DNA from 3 places in the Lacrimispora xylanolytica genome. Region 3 is predicted to be linked to each of the others. Evidence: riboswitches for the same ligand, from Rfam matches in the RefSeq annotation. Region 3 holds a riboswitch; each other region holds the start of a gene.

Region 1 (4,251 bases), 1.8 Mb from region 3:
TCTTTCAGAGCTTCAAACGCTTCACGAGACCTACACAGGACGTCCCTCCCTGCTTTACTACGCAGAAAAAATGACAAAGGACTTAGGTGGAGCGAAAATCTATCTAAAACGAGAGGATTTAAACCACACCGGATCCCATAAGATCAATAACGCCCTGGGGCAGGTTCTTCTTGCTAAAAAAATGGGCAAGACCCGAGTCATTGCAGAAACCGGTGCCGGACAGCACGGTGTGGCGACTGCTACCGCTGCGGCTCTCATGGGAATGGAATGTGAGATATACATGGGAGAAGAGGACACAGAGCGCCAGGCCTTAAATGTATTCCGCATGGAGCTTTTAGGTGCCAAAGTCCACCCTGTAACCAGCGGAACAAAGACCTTAAAAGATGCCGTCAATGAAACTATGAGGGAATGGACCAACCGAGTGGAGGATACTCACTATGTCCTTGGTTCTGTTATGGGCCCTCACCCTTTCCCTACCATTGTCAGGGACTTTCAAAGCATCATTGGCAAGGAAGTCCGCTCTCAGATCTTAAAAGCAGAGGGGAAGCTGCCTGATCTTTTAATCGCCTGTGTGGGCGGCGGCAGCAATGCCATGGGACTTTTTTATGAATTCCTTAAAGAATCTTCTGTAAAGATGATTGGCTGTGAGGCGGCTGGACACGGCATTGATACCGATCAACATGCGGCTACCATATCAAAAGGGACTCTTGGTATCTTTCATGGCATGAAATCCTACTTCTGCCAGGATGAATACGGACAGATTGCTCCTGTATACTCCATTTCCGCAGGTCTTGATTATCCTGGTATCGGGCCGGAGCACGCAAATCTCCATGATTCCGGACGTGCACAATATGTTCCAGTTACTGACAATGAGGCGGTAGAGGCATTTGAATATTTATCCCGGGTGGAAGGAATTATCCCTGCCATCGAAAGCTCTCATGCCATTGCTCATGCCAGGAAAATTGCGCCTTCCATGGGAAAAGATGAAGTCATTGTCATTAATCTATCCGGGCGTGGCGATAAGGATGTCGCTGCCATAGCCCGTTATAAGGGGGTACAAATTTATGAGTAGAGTTACAGACGTATTTTCAAAAGGAAAAGCATTTATCCCATTTATCACAGCAGGGGATCCCCATCTCTCTGTCACAGAAGAACTGATCCCTGCCATGGCCAAGGCCGGAGCAGACTTAATTGAAATCGGGATACCATTTTCCGATCCGGTGGCAGAAGGCATTGTAATTCAGGAAGCGGATGCCCGTGCTCTTTTGGCCGGCACCACAACGGATAAGATTTTTGAGTCCGTAAAAAGAATCCGCATGAAGACCAGCGTTCCACTGGCTTTCATGACTTACTTAAACCCAATCTTCGTTTACGGCAGTGAACGGTTCATAAAAAATGCGGCTGAATGCGGCATTGATGCCCTTATTGTTCCTGATATGCCATTTGAGGAAAAAGAGGAATTAAAACCCTACTGCAATCAGTACGGCATCGATCTCATTTCCCTGATCGCACCTACCTCTAAGGAGAGAATAAAGACCATCGCGGCTGAGGCAGAAGCCTTTGTCTACTGCGTCTCCTCCATGGGCGTTACCGGAGTAAGAAAAGAAATCACCACGAATCTTGGAGATATGATTTCTCTGGTAAAGGAGACTAAGAACATTCCCTGCGCCATCGGATTTGGGATATCCACCACGGAGCAGGCAGCGGAAATGAGCCGGTATGCAGATGGGGTGATCGTTGGCAGTGCCATTGTTAAACTGGCTGCCAGATACGGTGCTGACTGCATCGAGCCAATCTGCTCCTATGTGAGAGAAATGAAAGCTGCCATATCATAATCCCCTTTTTCATCTTGACAATGATTTGCCCCGGTGTTACACTAATGCCACAAGAGGGAGCTCGTAAGCGGGCTGAGAGGAAGTAATCAAACTTCGACCTTTATAACCTGATTTGGGTAATGCCAACGTAGGGATTTATACGAGACGAATCTATTCTCTGAGCCTGTGCCTGTTGGTATGGGCTCTTTTTATTTGCACATGTTCTCGTCAGTCCCTCCGGCAAAATAAAAGGAGGATCACAAATGAATTACACCACACAGATGGATGCTGCCAGAAAAGGCATTCGGACAAAGGAATTAATGGCGGTCGCAGAAAAAGAGCAATGGGAGCCAGAAAAGCTTCTTCCCCTGGTGGCAGAAGGCAAGGTTGCCATACCGGCTAATAAGCATCACACCTGCTTAAACCCCAATGGAATCGGGTCCATGTTAAAGACAAAGATCAACGTAAACCTTGGCACCTCCAGGGATTTAAATGATTTGAACCTGGAGCTTAAAAAGGTTCAGGACGCCGTTTCCATGGGAGCAGAATCCATTATGGATTTAAGTTCTTTCGGGGACACCAGAAAATTCCGCAGAAAACTGACCGAGGAATGTCCCGCCATCATTGGCACCGTTCCCATCTACGACGCGGTTGTTTATTACCACAAGGCCCTTGGTGAGATTACTGCCAAGGAGTGGATTGATATTGTAGAAATGCATGCAAAGGACGGAGTGGATTTTATGACCATTCATGTCGGCATCAACAAGCAGACCGCCCGCAGGTTTAAGGATGCCCAGCGGCTGACCAACATCGTATCCAGAGGCGGCTCCATAATCTTTGCCTGGATGGAAATGACCGGGGAAGAAAATCCATTTTACGAGCATTATGATCGTATTTTAGAAATTTGTCAGGAGCATGATGTCACCTTAAGCCTTGGAGATGCCTGTCGTCCGGGCTGTATTGAAGACGCGTCTGATATTTCTCAGATTGAAGAGCTTGTTACACTTGGAGAGCTGACCCGGAGAGCCTGGGAGAAAGATGTACAGGTTATCATTGAAGGGCCGGGACATATGCCTCTGGATCAGATTGCTGCCAATATGAAGATTCAGGAGACGATCTGCAAGGGAGCCCCTTTTTATGTTCTTGGTCCTCTGGTCACTGATATTGCCCCTGGATATGACCACATTACTTCTGCCATCGGAGGAGCCATAGCCGCTGCCGCAGGAGCTGCCTTTTTATGCTATGTCACCCCAGCGGAGCATTTAAGGCTGCCTGACGGGGATGATGTGAAGGAAGGAATCATCTCTGCTAGGATCGCGGCCCATGCGGCTGATATTGCAAAGGGAATAAAGGGAGCAAAGGAATGGGACCGTCAGATGAGCGATGCCAGAAAGCGTCTTGACTGGGAAACCATGTTTAAGCTAGCCATTGATCCGGAAAAAGCAAGACGTTACCGGGAAACATCAAAACCCGAAAAAGAGGATACCTGCTCCATGTGCGGAAATTTCTGCGCCATGAAAAACATGAACCGAATTCTGGAAGGGGAAAAAATTACGATCTTTGATGAATGATGGTTTTTTCTAAACAATCGGAAATGGAGGAATTATCATGAATCAAAATACAAAAGCAGTGATACGAAAAGGCTCTTACATAAACCAAAGGTCCAGAATAAAAAAATTGGCACTAAGTGGTATGCTGGCTGCTGTTACCGTGGCGCTCTCCGGCTTTTCTATCCCCATCGGTGCCTCCAGATGCTTTCCCATTCAACATCTGGTCAATGTTATGGCCGGAATATTCCTTGGCCCATTTTATGGGGTTTTGACCGCGTTTTGCACTTCCCTGATTCGCAATTTAATTGGTACCGGAAGCCTGCTGGCATTCCCAGGCAGTATGATAGGTGCTTTTCTTTCCGCTCTCCTGTTTCAAAAAACAGGCAAGCTTCTCTTTTCCTGTCTTGGCGAAATTGGAGGAACGGGCATCATTGGCGCACTGGTTTCCTATCCCCTGGCTGTCTTTTTTATGGGTAAGGATATAGCTGTCTTCTTTTTTGTCGTTCCATTTTTATTGAGCACGGTGTGCGGGACGCTGATGGCAGCTGCCTTATTCGAAATTTTCCGCCGTCTTGGCCTGGTTTCTCATCTTAACCGGCTGATCAAGGAATAGAAAGGAAGAGGATATTAAAATGAAAATGAATCTGGAAGACTATACTGCTCTGCCTCAGACAGTACGGGAAAAACACCCTTTGATCCATTGCATTACAAACTATGTCACAGCCAAGGACGTAGCCAATGTTGTTCTAGCCTGCGGCGGCTCTCCCATTATGGCAGATCACCCGGCAGAGGTTAAGGAAATGACCAGGCTCTCTGACTGCCTTCTTTTAAATATCGGAACTCCTAGAGAATCTACTCTGGACGTCATGATAGCGGCTGGTATGGAA
Region 2 (4,251 bases), 2.2 Mb from region 3:
CATTCTTTAAGAAATCATTACCGGCTATCATAACAGGTGTATAATAATCAAACACCGGATTTAAATCTGCAAATTGAAAATAATCGGTATCCAGTTTTTCTTCTTCCATCTTAACGCCTGCCCAGCCATAGAAAATCCAGATGGCATCCACTGACTTTGTTTTTAAAGCAGAAACTTCATCGGTCACTGTACTTGGAATCATCTCTATTTTGGAGAAATCTCCGCCATCCGCTTCCACCACATCTTTTATCATGGCTTTTTCCACTGGATTATCCCAGGTAGCATATTTTTTCCCTTCCAGTCCTTTGGGAGTATCCATGCCTTCCCCTTTTCTGGAGATAATTCCAGAAGTATTATGCTGAATCACAGCTGCCACAGCTGTAATCGGTAAGGCATTATCCCCAACCAGTGCCGGGGCCATGGTATCCTGAAATGCCATGCCAAATTCCGCTTTTCCTGAGGCGACTAAAACGGCTGCCCCATCTTCCGGTGGCTGTACAATATCAACAGAAAGTCCGGCATCTTTAAAATATCCTTTTTCCTGTGCAATATAAAGGCCTGTATGATTGGTGTTAGGCGTCCAATCAAGAACAAATGTTACTTTCTTTAAATTCTCTGCTTCTGTATTACCTGTCTGCGTTTCCTGCTTCTTACAGGCACTTAAGGATGCAGTAAGTGCCGCTGCAAGTAAAACTGCTTTCCCTGCTTTTCTTATGATTTTTTTCATTGTTTCCTCCAAATTAATTCTGTTAGATTTCTTCCCATGGCATACATTTTTTCGAGAGGTAGTCAACCCCCTTCATGAGAAGAAGGCTGATGACTGATATGAGAATAATCACTGCGAACATTTTATCAAAGGCAAAGGCCTTTTTCACCCGGGTCATATAGACGCCAAGGCCGCCAAATCCCCCCAGCCATTCGGAGATGACCGCACCTACTACTGCATAGGATGCGGAAATCCTCAGGCTGGAAAAGAACTGCCCCATGGCTCCCGGAAGCTTGATATAACGAAAAATACTTACATTTCCTGCGCCCATGGACCGAAGCAAGGTGACTTCATCCGGATCAACGGATTGAAAGCCGGAAAGGAGTCCGATGGCAACAGGAAAAAATGTGGTCAGCACAATCAGTATGATCTTTGGTGTCATTTCATAACCAAACCACAATACTAAGAGAGGGGCTAAGGCCACCGTAGGAATGGTCTGGGTAAGTATAATCACCGGATAAATTGCCCGGTAAAGTCCATGAAAATGATCCATGATAACAGCGATAAAAAATCCCAGTACCACTCCAAGAAAAAGTCCTGCAAATGCCTCTTTAAGCGTTATCTTCCCATGCTCCATCAGTGCCGGAAACTCCGTGATCAGTGCACGTCCCACGCTGGCGGGAGACGGCAGAAGATAGGCTTCTATGATACCGGCGGAACATATCCCCTGCCACAGGAGCAAAAGCCCCAATACCGCGGAACAGGACCAAAGCTTATTGGTGATGCTTTGTGACTTTCTTATCAATGGTCAATACCTCACCTTCCGGCCGGTAGGTAACTTTAATATAAGCGGCCACAGAAGGAGCGCCTGCACGAATGGCGATATGCTGGCATTCCTTTACAATATCCATCAGTTCATCATAATCTCCTTCAATGGCAGTCTCAAACGGCCCAACATAATAAGTCAGTCCCGTGCTTTTAATATAATCAATAACTTCATCTACAATACGGATTAAATCCTCATCATTCTTAGCCTCTGGAAGTGTTTGAATTGCTACGCTTGCATTCATATGTGTTCTCTCCTTTTCCTGTTATGTGCGTTATGCCCAGTAGGGCTGGTATGAAAAAACCCGCCCGGATATCCGGGCGGGTTAACAGGCAGAGCCTGAAAGTTTCCTACGCTGGCATTATCCAGATCAGGTTACAGGGTTTAAAACAAGACGGTTTTATCTCAGCCGGACTTCATCCAGCACCCCTTTTTAATTTTCTTTGAAAGTATACATCGAACCAGCGGGAATGTCAAGCTGGCCGGGTCCCAATGGGTATTGAATGGCTGCTGTCACTTTCAATCTGGTTCCTATATTCCTATGTTTTACTCGTCTTTTAGTTAGCAAAGGCTAACCGTCAATTAGTAGCATCCGGCCTGTTCACATTCGCAGGGCTTTACGGAAATAGAAGAAATCTTCTGATCGTTTAAATATCCGCAGGCGGATAGTCCTGCCCGTACTACCAGATTCCAGTTCTTTGCAGATAAATGATATGTGGTTTCATCGTCAAGAATCACTGTGCAGGCATTTTCCATAGAGCAGGTTTCTGAATAAGCAATCTTATACATGTTCTTTCTGCTGATGGCACCGATCTCTTCCAGCACATTTACCATACGGTAAACCGTTGCAGCTCCAATGCTTTCATCCACTCTCGACGCTTTGTAATAAATCTCTTTACAGCTGGAGCACTCATGTTCCAGAATTATATCCAGCAGCGTGAGGCGCTGTTTAGTTATTCTGCATCCTTTTTGCTTTAGTCGCTCAATAATGAGGTCCTTCTGCATTTTAGATGTACGATAGCTTCTGGAGTCGGTTACTTTTCTTTTTTCACTGATTACATTACGATTTTCCATATTGGCACCTCCGTTTACTGGTATTAATTCGTTATTAATTGGTATCGATTAGCTGCAATGTCCTCCGCAGTCCTTACAGGACTGACCGCACTGAATGGATTTTCCGTTCTTCTTATCACGGACCATGCTTCTGACTGCCAATGAAACTGCGCCGATAACGGCTAAGAGTACAACCACTGTTCCCATAATGAGCCTCCTCATATGTTGAGCCTGCATCTTCATGCAGGCTCTTTCTACGTGTACCGCGACTTATTTGGCGCCTGCCACACTTTTAAAATTTGCTTTTGAAACTTTACTGTCTTTGCCTGGTCTTACCAGAAGGAAGATAAATCCTGCAATCAATGCAAATGCAACGATTGTAAATACTCCAAAGCTTCCTGTGGTAATGAGTGTACCAATCTGGTAAACGCAAAGAGCCACTACATAAGCGAGGAGCGTCTGGTAACCTACTGCATACCAGAACCATCTGGCGCTGTTCATCTCTCGTTTGATGGCACCCATAGCAGCAAAGCAGGGAGCGCAGAGAAGATTAAATACCAGGAAGGAATAAGCAGCGATAGAAGTCATGCTTCCTGCAAGAGTTCCCCAGATTTCGCTTCCGTCTTCTGCCACTTCTGCAAAACCGTAAAGAATACCAAAGGTTCCTACTACGTTCTCTTTTGCGATCAGGCCTGTGATCGCAGCGACAGCTGCTTTCCAGTTGCCCCAGCCAAGAGGAGCGAATAACCAGCTGATGGTACTTCCCACTGCTGCCAGGATGCTGTGATCAAGTTCAAGGGTATCAAGAAGTCTGAACTGTCCGTCCACCCAGCCAAAGTATGAGGTAAACCATACTACGATGGTTGCAAGAAGGATGATGGTACCAGCCTTCTTAATAAAGGACCAGCCACGTTCCCACATGCTTCTTAAAATATTTTCTACTGTAGGCATGTGATATGCCGGAAGCTCCATAACAAAGGGAGCCGGATCGCCGGAGAAAATCTTTGTCTTCTTTAAAATGATACCGGAACAGATAATTGCTGCAATTCCAACAAAGTAAGCACTTGGAGCTACCCAGGCAGCTCCTCCGAACAACGCACCTGAGATCAGAGCAATAATCGGAAGCTTGGCACTACATGGAATAAAAGTAGTTGTCATGATAGTCATCTTACGGTCACGATCATTTTCAATGGTACGGGAAGCCATGATACCAGGAACACCACAGCCACTGCCGATCAACATTGGAATGAAGGATTTTCCAGAAAGACCGAATTTACGGAAGATACGGTCCATAATGAACGCAACTCTTGCCATATATCCGCAGCTCTCAAGAAAAGCAAGGAATATAAAAAGTACTAACATCTGAGGTACGAAGCCAAGAACAGCGCCCACACCAGCGATAATACCATCTAAAATCAATCCCTGAAGCCAGTCTGCACAACCCACTGCAACCAGGATGTTTTCTGCTATGACTGGAATTCCTGGAACATCAAGGCCAAAGAAGGAAAAGCCTTCACCAAACAGGTTATCATTGGTCCAGTCCGTAGCCCAGCCGCCGACGGTAGTTACAGATGCATAGTATACGAGGAACATGATAGCCGCAAAAATAGGCAGAGCAAGAAACCGGTTGGTAACAATCCGGTCGATCTTATCAGATATTGTAAGC
Region 3 (4,251 bases):
CTTGGCGGTCAGATTAATCTCCTTATCGCCAATAAAAACACGTCTGCTGTCACGGTCCAGCTTTAAATCTCCTGCGGTAACAAGACGTCCTTCATCCTGACGATCCCGTCTGCCCTTTTTGGCATTCCGGCGCATGATTGCCTTGATTCTTGCCTTTACTTCCAGAATATTAAAAGGTTTCGTAATATAATCATCAGCCCCGTACTCCAGTCCAAGAATCTTATCCATATCGTTGCCCTTTGCTGTCAGCATAATTATGGGCATCTCGGAAAACTCTCTGATTGCCTGGCAGACCTCATAACCATCAAACTTCGGAAGCATGACATCAAGTAAGACCACGTCGTACTCCTTCTGTTTTGCCAGACTGATGGCTTCCTCTCCGTCATACGCACAATCGACGTCCATGCCATCCTGCTCCAGGCTGAATCTCATGCCCTTCACAATTAATTTTTCATCATCCACTACTAAAACACTTGCCATCTCACACCTCTGTCTTCTATCTTAAACCGTTATATCGTCTTTTATCTTTTGAAATGCTGCATCCTTGATCCCGGATATATTCATAATATCCTCGATCCGTTTAAATCCACCGTGGCTGTCCCGGTACTTTATGATGTCACCCGCTTTGGCTTCTCCGACACCTCTTAAAGTCATCAGTTCTTCCTTTGAGGCAGTGTTTATATTAAGCTTGGAATCTTTCTTTCCGGTTTCTCCTGAATTCGGATTTCCAGCGGTCACTGCTTCTTCTCTGCTTAAGACCACAATCTTCATGCCGTCTCTGATCCGTTCTGCCATATTCAAATGCTCCGGTGCTGCCTGGGGGGTGAAGCCTCCAGCCTTTTCCACGGCCTCAAATACTCTGCTTTCCTCTGAAAGCTGGTACACGCCAGGAAAAACCACCTCTCCGCAGATATGTATATAGCAGGGCAGACTCCCCTCAGCCAATGCATCTGAGAAACTGCTGCCCTTAGATTCTTCTGATATCTTTTCCTGGGAAACAGTGCCTGAGGTTTCTTCCATCTCTTTTGTTGACGGTGATAATTTGGTACTATCTGTCCGCTGATAGGAAAACCTGCTTACGGTATAGCATATGCCTGAAATTAAAATACATAAAACGAGTAAAATTAATTTCGCTTTCTTATATTTCATGATATCCCTCCTGTTACAAAATTTGGATAAAAAGGATACCATCTTCAGCCTATGTTATTATTCTACCGAAAGAAATACGTAAATACAAGCACTATTTCCAAATTAATTAAATATCATGATTCCGATGATAGCCACTACGGCACCGATCAGCTTTTTCCACTCAAATCCTACCTTTTCCACACCAAAGAGACCGAAAAGCTCAACGCCATAAGCCACGATGATCTGGGATACCACAATAACAAGGGCTGCTTTGGCAGGTCCTAAGGTACTCATGCTTCGAACGACCGTATAGGTGATGAACGCGCCGATGATACCTCCCACGAGCATGTATTTTGGATGCACATTAAGAAGGTCTGTAACATTCTCCCGGCCTGAAAAATACCATAACACCAGACAGGTCAAAAATGCAGTGAGCTGCACCCAGCCTGTAGACACCCACATGCTGGTCTGCTTGGTCACTCCTGTATTTAAGACTCCCTGGATGCTCATAAGTGCCCCTGAAATAAGGGCGATTATAAAGCCTGTCATAAATAACCTCCTTTGTTCCTGTTTTCTTTTTCTGCTATATACTAGGTTGTGCCTTATTTGCTTTTTTATGCAAATATTATCATTTGACACAACTTGACAAGGGATACCAATTGCGTTATACTCACAGCAACAAATAAATGTTCACACGCTAGGGGAGCCTCAGGCTGAGATTGGTCGTTACCTAACCCTCACTACTTGAACCGGTTAATACCGGCGTAAGGAAGCATCAGTAGTCCCCTCCTGCGCATATAAAAGGAGGTATTTTTATGTCTTTTTTTCTGAATTACTCCGCTGAGAATGCGGAATATATGCTGACCACGGCAGGATATACAGCTGTGATCCTGTTGTTAGCAGCAGTCTTTTTTGGTTTTCAGTTCTTTTCAAAGTCCCAGGATACAACGCCTCATGTAAAGACCCAGCGTATGGTTTACTGTGCAGGCGCCATGGCTCTTTCTCTTGTGACTTCCTTTATTAAGTTTGCCTCACTTCCATTTGGAGGCTCCATCACCCTGTTTTCCATGCTGTTTATCTGCCTCATTGGCTATGTCTTCGGATTAAGAACAGGAATCATGACTGGGGTTGCTTATGGAATTTTGCAGTTTATCATGAATCCATATATATTCGCTCCCATTCAGGTGCTCCTTGATTATCCTCTGGCATTCGGTGCCCTTGGACTGTCTGGCTTGTTTCGCAATAAAAAGCATGGACTGGTGGCTGGATATATCACAGGCGTTATAGGACGATATCTCTTTCATGTAATCTCCGGTTACATATTTTTTGCTTCTTATGCACCGGAAGGTACCAATTCCATGATTTATACCCTGGTATATAACGCCACTTACATTCTCCCAGAGTTAATTGTAACCGTTATTATTCTTTATATGCCTCCTGTATTTAAGGCAATCACCCAGGTAAAGCGGCTGGCAGTAAGCGAATAAGCTTGATAAGAAGAAGGCGGCCTTTAAACCGTCCTCCAAACAACAGAACATAACATCTGACGTTTGGGGGACGGTTTTTTATGACAAAGAAATACTGTGCTCCTTTTCTGCCTCATCCTTAATTATTTTTCAACGACGTTTGATAGCTGCAATGCATTGTTGATATTTAATTAATAGGATGAATATTTTTTGTCCAGATATTCATATCTTCAAATGCACCGCATATATTACAATTATTTATTAACCTGCCTGCATATATGTATTCGTGTTTACATAACACCATATTAATGCCAGTATTTATAGCTCTGGACAGACTATATAAAGTAATAAAGTTCCTGTTTAAAAGCTCTGATTCCAACTCATTTATAATATTGGACAGAACCCCTTTTCCCCTGTATTCTGCATAGGTGGCGCAATCCGTCATTTCAGCATTCAGATTCACTATGTCCATATCCGCTGAAGCGATCCCAATTATCTTTCCCTCTAATTCAGCAATCTTATACAATACGTTTCTATTCATTGTTTGACTTAGATAATCCTCGTCATATACAGGGGTAGGATATGTCGAAAACACGGCTGAAAACAAAGCAGCGATTTCTCTTATATCTCTTTGTGTCGCGGTTCTAATGCTATATGGCAGAGTGTTACTGCCACCGGCAATATATTTTCCATGTTTCTTTATGCACTGCCTGACCAACATATCTTTCTCTACAGAATTAGCAGCAATTTTTCTTTTGCTGTCTATAAAATAGGACAAACAATATGCATCTTTTCCCTTGAAAAATCCAGCTATCTTTCCTTCGATATTAAATCCTGCCTCAGTAAATATCTTCAAATTAGATATATCGGTATTAACTATTATTTTACCCGCCTGATTTACCGTTGCAACGTCTATTATTTTTTCTAAGGCCTGAACCGATATGTTACTGGAATCAAGTATTTTCACGCGTTTATTCATGTTGTCCAGATATATTTTTATTGTATCTATTGTAATTTTACAATCATTTTCAGCATCACATTGAAATTTTTTCATGATATCTTGCTCTCCTGTCTATTCGTACATTGCTCGCTGGTATCAGGCAAGTACACTCATTTTTTAAGAGTTTCTCCACCCCCTTATATTCATCTTTTTTGTATTTATCACAAATACCACACTGCTTACATGTATGGGTTTTATCCACCGGTTCCGTATACGTACATATAACACCTTCATAGTTTCTTAGAATTACTTTTTCCGGCGATTGAGATATCACATATTGCGGATTAACTGGTATCTTACCACCGCCCCCTGGTGCATCTATTACAAAGGTTGGCACTGCAAATCCTGAAGTATGGCCACGTAATAACTCTATGATCTCAATTCCCGCCGCTACTGGTGTACGAAAATGTTCAATGCCCTCAGACAGATCACATTGATATATGTAATAAGGTCTTACCCGATTAACTACCAATTGCTGCACAAGTGACTTCATAATAGATGGACAGTCATTTATATTCTTTAATAATACAGACTGGTTACCTAGTGGGATTCCTGCATCAGCAAGCATTTTGCATGCAAGTTTTGATTCTTGTGTTATTTCATATGGATGATTGAAATGGGTATTAATCCAAACAGGATGATATTTTTTAATCATGC

Evidence for each region. A riboswitch is a leader RNA that binds a small molecule or an ion and turns the genes downstream of it on or off. The one in region 3 is predicted to bind thiamine pyrophosphate.
Region 1: linked by a shared signal. The riboswitch ahead of thiC (phosphomethylpyrimidine synthase ThiC) and the one ahead of thiT (energy-coupled thiamine transporter ThiT) in region 3 are both predicted to bind thiamine pyrophosphate.
Region 2: linked by a shared signal. The riboswitch ahead of OW255_RS05540 (thiamine-binding protein) and the one ahead of thiT (energy-coupled thiamine transporter ThiT) in region 3 are both predicted to bind thiamine pyrophosphate.

What each region holds. Positions count from the first base shown of each region.
Region 1 is NZ_CP113524.1:805,184-809,434, reverse strand. It holds gene trpB (tryptophan synthase subunit beta) at 1-1,072, shown strand, start outside; gene trpA (tryptophan synthase subunit alpha) at 1,065-1,835, shown strand; TPP riboswitch at 1,879-1,987, shown strand; gene thiC (phosphomethylpyrimidine synthase ThiC) at 2,078-3,385, shown strand; gene thiW (energy coupling factor transporter S component ThiW) at 3,423-3,977, shown strand; gene thiM (hydroxyethylthiazole kinase) at 3,997-4,251, shown strand, end outside.
Region 2 is NZ_CP113524.1:1,149,952-1,154,202, reverse strand. It holds gene OW255_RS05550 (ABC transporter substrate-binding protein) at 1-727, opposite strand, end outside; gene OW255_RS05545 (ABC transporter permease) at 750-1,511, opposite strand; gene OW255_RS05540 (thiamine-binding protein) at 1,480-1,776, opposite strand; TPP riboswitch at 1,862-1,973, opposite strand; gene OW255_RS05535 (transcriptional repressor) at 2,115-2,606, opposite strand; gene OW255_RS05530 (FeoB-associated Cys-rich membrane protein) at 2,655-2,792, opposite strand; gene feoB (ferrous iron transport protein B) at 2,856-4,251, opposite strand, start outside.
Region 3 is NZ_CP113524.1:3,497,695-3,501,945, forward strand. It holds gene OW255_RS16360 (response regulator transcription factor) at 1-480, opposite strand, end outside; gene OW255_RS16365 (ComEA family DNA-binding protein) at 502-1,149, opposite strand; gene OW255_RS16370 (DMT family transporter) at 1,252-1,677, opposite strand; TPP riboswitch at 1,818-1,916, shown strand; gene thiT (energy-coupled thiamine transporter ThiT) at 1,944-2,615, shown strand; gene ablB (putative beta-lysine N-acetyltransferase) at 2,782-3,648, opposite strand; gene kamA (lysine 2,3-aminomutase) at 3,629-4,251, opposite strand, start outside.